One region of the Psychrosphaera haliotis genome, then DNA from elsewhere that is predicted to be linked to it. Evidence: predicted binding sites of a transcription regulator. Region 1 holds the regulator's gene; the other holds the start of a gene.
What was found. The regulator FNR, encoded in region 1, switches genes on or off when oxygen is low (the NO sensors DNR and NnrR bind a similar motif). The targets are predictions, from matches to a motif close to TTGATCTAGATCAA.

Region 1 (3,427 bases):
ATGGCATCGAGTGCTAGGTACCTGATGTTTGTTCGCTAAGCTCTCCATGGACTTCACATGGAAGCTTTTCATAGTTGAGTTATATTCATTAGGATCAAACTCAGGAATTTCCACTGCTATGTTAACAGGCGTTGGAGGGTAGGCATTCATAAGGTGTGTATCAGATTCTAATAAGTCAGCCATGCTGATTGCATTGCTAATAATTAAATTATTTAAGTCTTGATGTTGTTCGTCTTCCACTCCAGCACTAACGGCTGCTAATACTTTGCCATGCGCTGGCCATGCGTGTTCTTTAACCAGTAACACTGAAACAGGGCACTTTCTAAGTAGGTGCCAATCGGTAGGAGTAAACAGTACGGACTTTAACGTGTCGTGGCTATGCGTTCCTTTGATAACTAAGTCATAGTTACCGTCAATGACTTCTTTGATTATGCTTTCGTAGGGGCGATTGTGCCAAACAACTTTACTTAATACTTTGATATCAGTGTCGTTCTCTTTTACTAAACCTTCTAACCACGCAGTTCTATCTGCAATTACAGCGTCTCGCATGTTATGACGTTCATCTGAAGACAACATTGTCGTCATTTCGTAAGAAAAATCATAAATGGAAAGAAATAGAGTGATGCTAATCGGTTGCTTTTCGGCAAGTTCTAAGGCTCTTGAAAACGCCTTTTGGTCATCTTCTGTGGGGTCTATTACAACTAAAACATTTTTAAAATTATTCATAATCTATCCTTAATTTTCCCTAACAGTTTAAGTTTAGTAAAAATAATAGAATTTGGTTATGAAAACATTGAAGTAAATCAATAAATGAACGTTCTTTTAATTAACTAAGTTCTCAACTTTAGGGAGATCTAACACGCTAATAAACTTACCATCAATAGCAATAATGCCGAGCTTTTGTAATTTACTAAATATTCGACTCACCGTCTCAACCGTTAGTCCTAAGTAATTGCCTATTTCAGCACGTGTCATTGGCAACCTGAATGTAGTTGACGACAAATTACGTTCGCTAAATCGATTTGATAAGGTGGAAATAAAACTGCATATACGTTGCTCGGCGGTTTTTTTATTGAGTAACATAAACATGGATTGGTCGCTTTTTATTTCGTTACTCATTAAACGTGTTATTTGCTGCCTAAGGTTGGGCATATGCCCTGAAAGATCTTCAATAGTTGTATAAGGTATTTCACAGACCATTGAGGTTTCCATCGCTTGTGAATAGGTAATATGGCTATTTGTGGAAAGGGCATCAAAGCCAATAATATCTCCAGGCAGGTGGAAGGCTGTGATTTGTTCAGTACCATCATCGTCCACTAAATAGGATTTAAAGCTACCAGAACGAACAGCGAATAAGGTTTTTAGTGGTTGACCCGCATCAAACAGAGTTTGATTTTTTTGATATGGCTTTTTTCGTTCAATTAAATCATCAAGCTTTTCCAGCTCACTGTCTTCGAGTGTAAAAGGAATGCACAGCTGGCTTAAATTACAGTTGGTACAGCTAATTGAAAAAGAGCCACAATTATGTTTTTGCTTAGTACCTGTCATTGCTGTAATCCTGTAAACTTTTGGTATGTGAGGTATAACTGATATAACGCCATTATAACGATCACAGCGCCAAAAAATAGCCGATTTTTTTTGTTTTTCATTTGTTGGTTTAATTGGCTATTAAAGACAGTCATTCCGACTACAGCTGGTAAAGTGCCCAAGCCAAAACAAAACATTACAAGGCCGCCGTGAACAGGGCTTTCTGCAACTAACGCCAAAGTTAATGCGGTATAGATTAAACCACAAGGCAAAAAGCCCCATAACAAACCATAGCCAACACACTTTGCTAAGCTATCGATTGGAAGAATTTTTTTCTTTAAAGGTTCTAGGTATTTGTTCAGTCGTTTACCAATAACTTCAACATAAAGAACAAAATTTGAGATCTTAGCGATGTGAAGACCTATACCAATCATAAATATACTTGAAACAACCGATAGCAATAGAACGCTGCCATTAGTAATTGAGAGGAAAGATTGAGTAAATAGGTTTGCGATAAAACCAATAAAGCCGTATCCCAAAATTCTAGAGACACTAATGACACTGGCATAGGTAATAAAACTTTTGTTATGAGGAACAGAAAAACCAAGCGCCATAGAAAGAGAGCCACACATCGCAACACAATGTGCAACGCCCATTAGCCCCATGATGAATGCCGTTATTAATAAGGTCACTGAGTTATTTGGCCAGGGGTATGTTTACGGCTAAACATTTAAAGTTCATTTTTTGAACTTGACGCAGACTCTAACGGCGCAGTTTTTGTAGCTGCTGTTGTTTCGTCACCTGAATCAGTTTTAGCTGGCTTTACGTCATCCATTAAAATTGATAAACCCTGCTTCTCTAGGTCTTCAAATTGCTCTGACTTTGTTGCCCAAAAAAAAGCGATAACGCCAATGACCATAAACAAAATAGCGACTGGGATTAGATAGTAGATGATATTCATTTTAATAACCTCAACGAGTTGCTCACGACAATAATGGAACTAGCGGACATGCCTATTACTGCGATATAGGGAGGAACGAAACCCATCATAGCAATGGGTAATATACTCAAATTATAAACTAACGCCCAATATAAATTCTGTTTAATGATACGACGGGTTTTAGCAGCGTTTTCAAGTAGAGTAGCAACAGCGTTTAAGGAGTTGTTCGCCACAATCACATCGGCTACTTGTTTTGTAATATCAGCACCATCACCCATTGCTAAACTTACATCGGAACTTGCAAGTACAGGGGCGTCATTAATCCCATCTCCAACCATAAGAGTAGATTGGCCTTGCTTTTGTAGTTCTTGTATATAGTTTGCTTTAAACTTTGGTGAACAACCAGTTCTCACTTCTTTTAGAGGTAAACGGTGTACCAATTTAGCGGCATGAATACTTGAGTCACCCGTTAGCATGATTAAGTTTTTACCTAATTCGTTTAGGGCGTTTAAGGTTTTTTGAGCGTCCTCACGCAATTTATCTTCCGCTAAAAAGCGCACAACAAGCTTATCGTTGATCACAACATAAACGTTAACATCACTTGCTTCTACGCCGCAAAACTCAGCACTGCCTATTTTAATATTTAAGCTGTTAATTTTCCCAGAAATGCCTTTACCCATAACGACATCGACATTAAATACTTTATCGTTGCTGGTATCTATCATATCTATCTTTAGTGCTTCTTTTGAGAATGCTTTCGAAATTGGGTGTTCCGAATATTTTTCAAGCAAGTGTATGTAACTTAGTATTTTTGTTTCAGTGAAACCATTTGGGATATTCTCGTTTTCCCAAATTACTTTAGTTATAGAAAATTTACCTTCCGATAGTGTGCCGGTTTTATCAAAGATAACCGTGTCGATATGATTAAGTCGGTCAAATGCAATTGCATCTTTTATTAGA
Region 2 (3,427 bases), on a different contig from region 1:
TCTTCATCATGCTCGTCATGTAACTCAGGGTTGCCTGGAACTTTATAGTCGCTGCTGTCGCGATAAAAACCATCTCCGTGCAAGGCAATATCATTACTACCAATCGCATTTTCAATGCCTGTATTTACTGCAACAGAAAACTCAGATTCATCAGCTACATCGCCAAAAGACAATTGAACTTCAGCACTTTCTTCCATTGCTTTAGGAACACGATTATCAACAACATTTACAACGCCGCCAATAGCACCACTGCCATAGAATAAAGTAGCAGGGCCACGTAACACTTCAATTTGTTTAACGGTACTGGTTTCTGTAGATACTACGTGATCTGGACCAACTCTAGATGCATCGCCTACATCTAAGCCGTTTTGCGCTATTAATACACGTGGGCCATCAAGGCCTCTAATAATTGGTGTGCTACTAACAGGGCCGTAGTAAGAAGAGTGAACACCTAACTCGCCTTTTAGCGTTTCGCCTAAAGTAGACGCGTGTTTATTTTTTAACTCTTCGTCGCTCAGCACAGTAATTGGCGTAGCAGACTCTAATGTTGAACCATGCAAAGGCGTAGCGGTAACGTCAATTCGTTCAATAAGTGCAGGAGACAATACAATATTGTAAAGGCTTGTTTGTTCCGATAAGCCTACTGAGGCATGGTTATAACCCGCTGCAACAATATGCAGCTCGTCAGCATGTTGCACTTGCTCCATCACTTTAAAGCGACCATTGGCATCTGTTTTAAGAACAATAGTGCTACCGTGAACTGAAATTTTAGCATTGGAAATTGGCTTTCCTTTGCCGTCGGTAACAACACCTTCAATATTATGGGCAGCAAGCGCTGAGCTCACCACTAACGCACTGGCAACAGACGCTCCAGATAAAAGTAACTTTCTAAAAGACACAACAAATTTCTCTTCTAATGAATCAAGTAAGTCGATGATACACTATATCATAACAATGTAAATGGAATGATATTCAAAATTTTAAACCAATAAACATGATCTATATCAATAGTTGAATCGGTTGGGATTTTGTTGCTAAAAAAGTGTGATCTAGATCATATAAGAAAGTACTGCGAAGCCTAAAGTATAAGCATACCAATTAGGAGATAATATTATGTTTACTGACTTTAATCTTGAATCAATGTTTCGCGACTTTATGAGTGATCCAGTGTTATGGATGAGCTTTGGAATTTTAGCCCTAACACTAGGCTTAATGGTTTTTTATACTTGGTACTTCATTAAAAACGTAATTGACGCAGAAATTCCAATTGAAGAGTTACAGCAAGAAGAAACAAAAAATGATGGCTCAGACCACACCAATGGCCTAAACCTTAACTCACACGCTCACTAAAATTGATAGGTATACTGCAATTCCAACCGAGTATCCTTTCGATTTTGAGTTCCTGAATTTCCGTCGTTATCAAAACGGCGGATGTTCAATTTCCCCGTCGCTTTTCGCGTTAACCTACGTTCCAAACCTATGCTTGCTTGAAAGCCTTCTCTATTGCCACTCGTACCATTTGAAGTGACGTCAGTCTCATTCACAGAAGTAACAAATGAAGTACGACGAGACATTCTATGGTTAAACAAAACGGACCATTGCTCGCTGTCCTGCTCACTGCCAAAGGCTTCATTTTGAAGTTCTAAAAACTCTTGGGTGCCCTTGCTATATGCCAAGGTTAAAGTGCTCTTTTTACCTCTATAAGTAATTTGCGCATTTGCAGCTTTACTCAAAGTTAACACTTCTTGTATCAAATAGTTGTTGTCAAAAAACTCAAAGTAAACTCGGCTAGGGTTAGGGATCTCAGGGAAACCAGATAAAGGAATACAAGCTTCTCGGAATGTCAGTGCCGGATTACAACTATAAACGCCTGCAGAAACCGCCTCATTTACTAAACGCGATGTACTGCCTAAGTCTTCGCTATAACCAACATTGATGTCCCAATTGTTACCGGTTTTTCGGTAAGAAAAGTTATGTGACTCACCATAAAATCGACGACTATTTTGATAACTTAATAAAGTACGTTTACTTGGCTCAAACACAACTCGATAGCCAACAAAAGTATCATCAAAGTCTTCACTGTCGTTAAACTGAGATTGTCCTTTTGAATCTTTATTTACAGTGACCGCCACAAACGAGCGCTTGCCAAAACGCCAAGCTAAACCAGCACCATAATACTCATTGTCTAAATTAGAGGAATCAAAATTATTATTCGCGATGGAGTTTCTGCTTTTTTCACCGTTAACCACCATGTCGAATGAAGACCAAATTGGTACTTGCACATTAAACGACGCGGCTAAGTAATCTTGACGACCACGAATATCTCTATTTATTGAATTACCATTAACAATAAAACTGCCTCTAACCTTGTTTGCTTGTCGGCCAAACATTAAACGCAGCTCAGCATTTTGCGTATCACCTTTATTAAGGTTGATAGCTCTATTGCTGGTTTCTTCTAAATCGTTTTCGTTGTAATCAGTGGTGGTAAAGTTATAACTTAAGCTGTTTTGCCAGTGCGAACCTGACTTGTTTTTTAACGTTAAACCCACCGTACCGCTGTCTACGTCAATGTATTCACCTTGTGAAAATATAGGATCTGACACACCAGCAAAACGTTGATCGATATTTTGATTACGGCGACTGCCATTGACCGACAAAACCACTCTGTCTTTAACAAAACCAAACTGGTTATTTAACGAAACATCACTGTAAGAAGAATCACCAATGTCTGAATTAAGTTGTTTGATATTTGTGTGCGATAAATTCCACGTACCGTTCCACACTGGTCCAGTGGCAATCATAGAAATACCAGGGCTAAGCAATAGCGCCTGATGGCCTTCTTCAATTGGCGTATCAAAATTAACGCCGCTAAAATCTGCTTCGCCAATATAAGTATAGGTAGAGGATATAACCGGTTTAATTTCTATTTCTGTGGCGTGCGTCAGTGCCGACGTTGTTAAGCCTAAAACACCATAAACCGCAGATAGAACAAAGCGGTTTGAACTTCCTTTTCTCTGCGCCTTTTTCATCGTGCGTTATGCCCCAGTTCCGTAGTAATAACCATAACCTTGAGTTTCTGAAGGATCCGTCACTTTATTAAGTACAAAACCTACCGCCATAGACTCAGGTAACAAATCAACAGCCTGCTTAACTTCAGATACTTTAGACTTAAACTCTTCAACCACAATCACGCCTTGGCCGCATTGCTCAGCCATTAAGGCAGTTTCGTTTACACCTAATAATGGTGGGCAATCAAATACCACAATACGGTCTGGGTAACGGTTGGCAAACTCTTGGCAAAGCTTCAACATTTTGTCACTAGACAACAGTTCGTTTGATAAATGGTGTGGTAAACCTGCTGGTATCACTTTTAAATTTTCAATATTCGTGTGGTAAATAACCGAAGAAACGTTTTCCTCTTCACCGG

Region 2: a site for FNR is predicted at 995-1,008, ahead of ABD009_RS12320 (DUF3149 domain-containing protein). Genes of this name have one in related genera too.

The regions. Positions count from the first base shown of each region.
Region 1 is NZ_BAAAFQ010000001.1:182,154-185,580, forward strand. Features, by position in the region: gene uspE (universal stress protein UspE) at 1-726, opposite strand, end outside; gene fnr (fumarate/nitrate reduction transcriptional regulator Fnr) at 823-1,548, opposite strand; gene ABD009_RS00805 (sulfite exporter TauE/SafE family protein) at 1,545-2,219, opposite strand; gene ccoS (cbb3-type cytochrome oxidase assembly protein CcoS) at 2,258-2,488, opposite strand; gene ABD009_RS00815 (heavy metal translocating P-type ATPase) at 2,485-3,427, opposite strand, start outside.
Region 2 is NZ_BAAAFQ010000010.1:18,047-21,473, forward strand. Features, by position in the region: gene ABD009_RS12315 (TonB-dependent receptor) at 1-899, opposite strand, end outside; gene ABD009_RS12320 (DUF3149 domain-containing protein) at 1,114-1,350, shown strand; gene ABD009_RS12325 (porin family protein) at 1,347-3,029, opposite strand; gene ABD009_RS12330 (XrtA-associated tyrosine autokinase) at 3,036-3,427, opposite strand, start outside.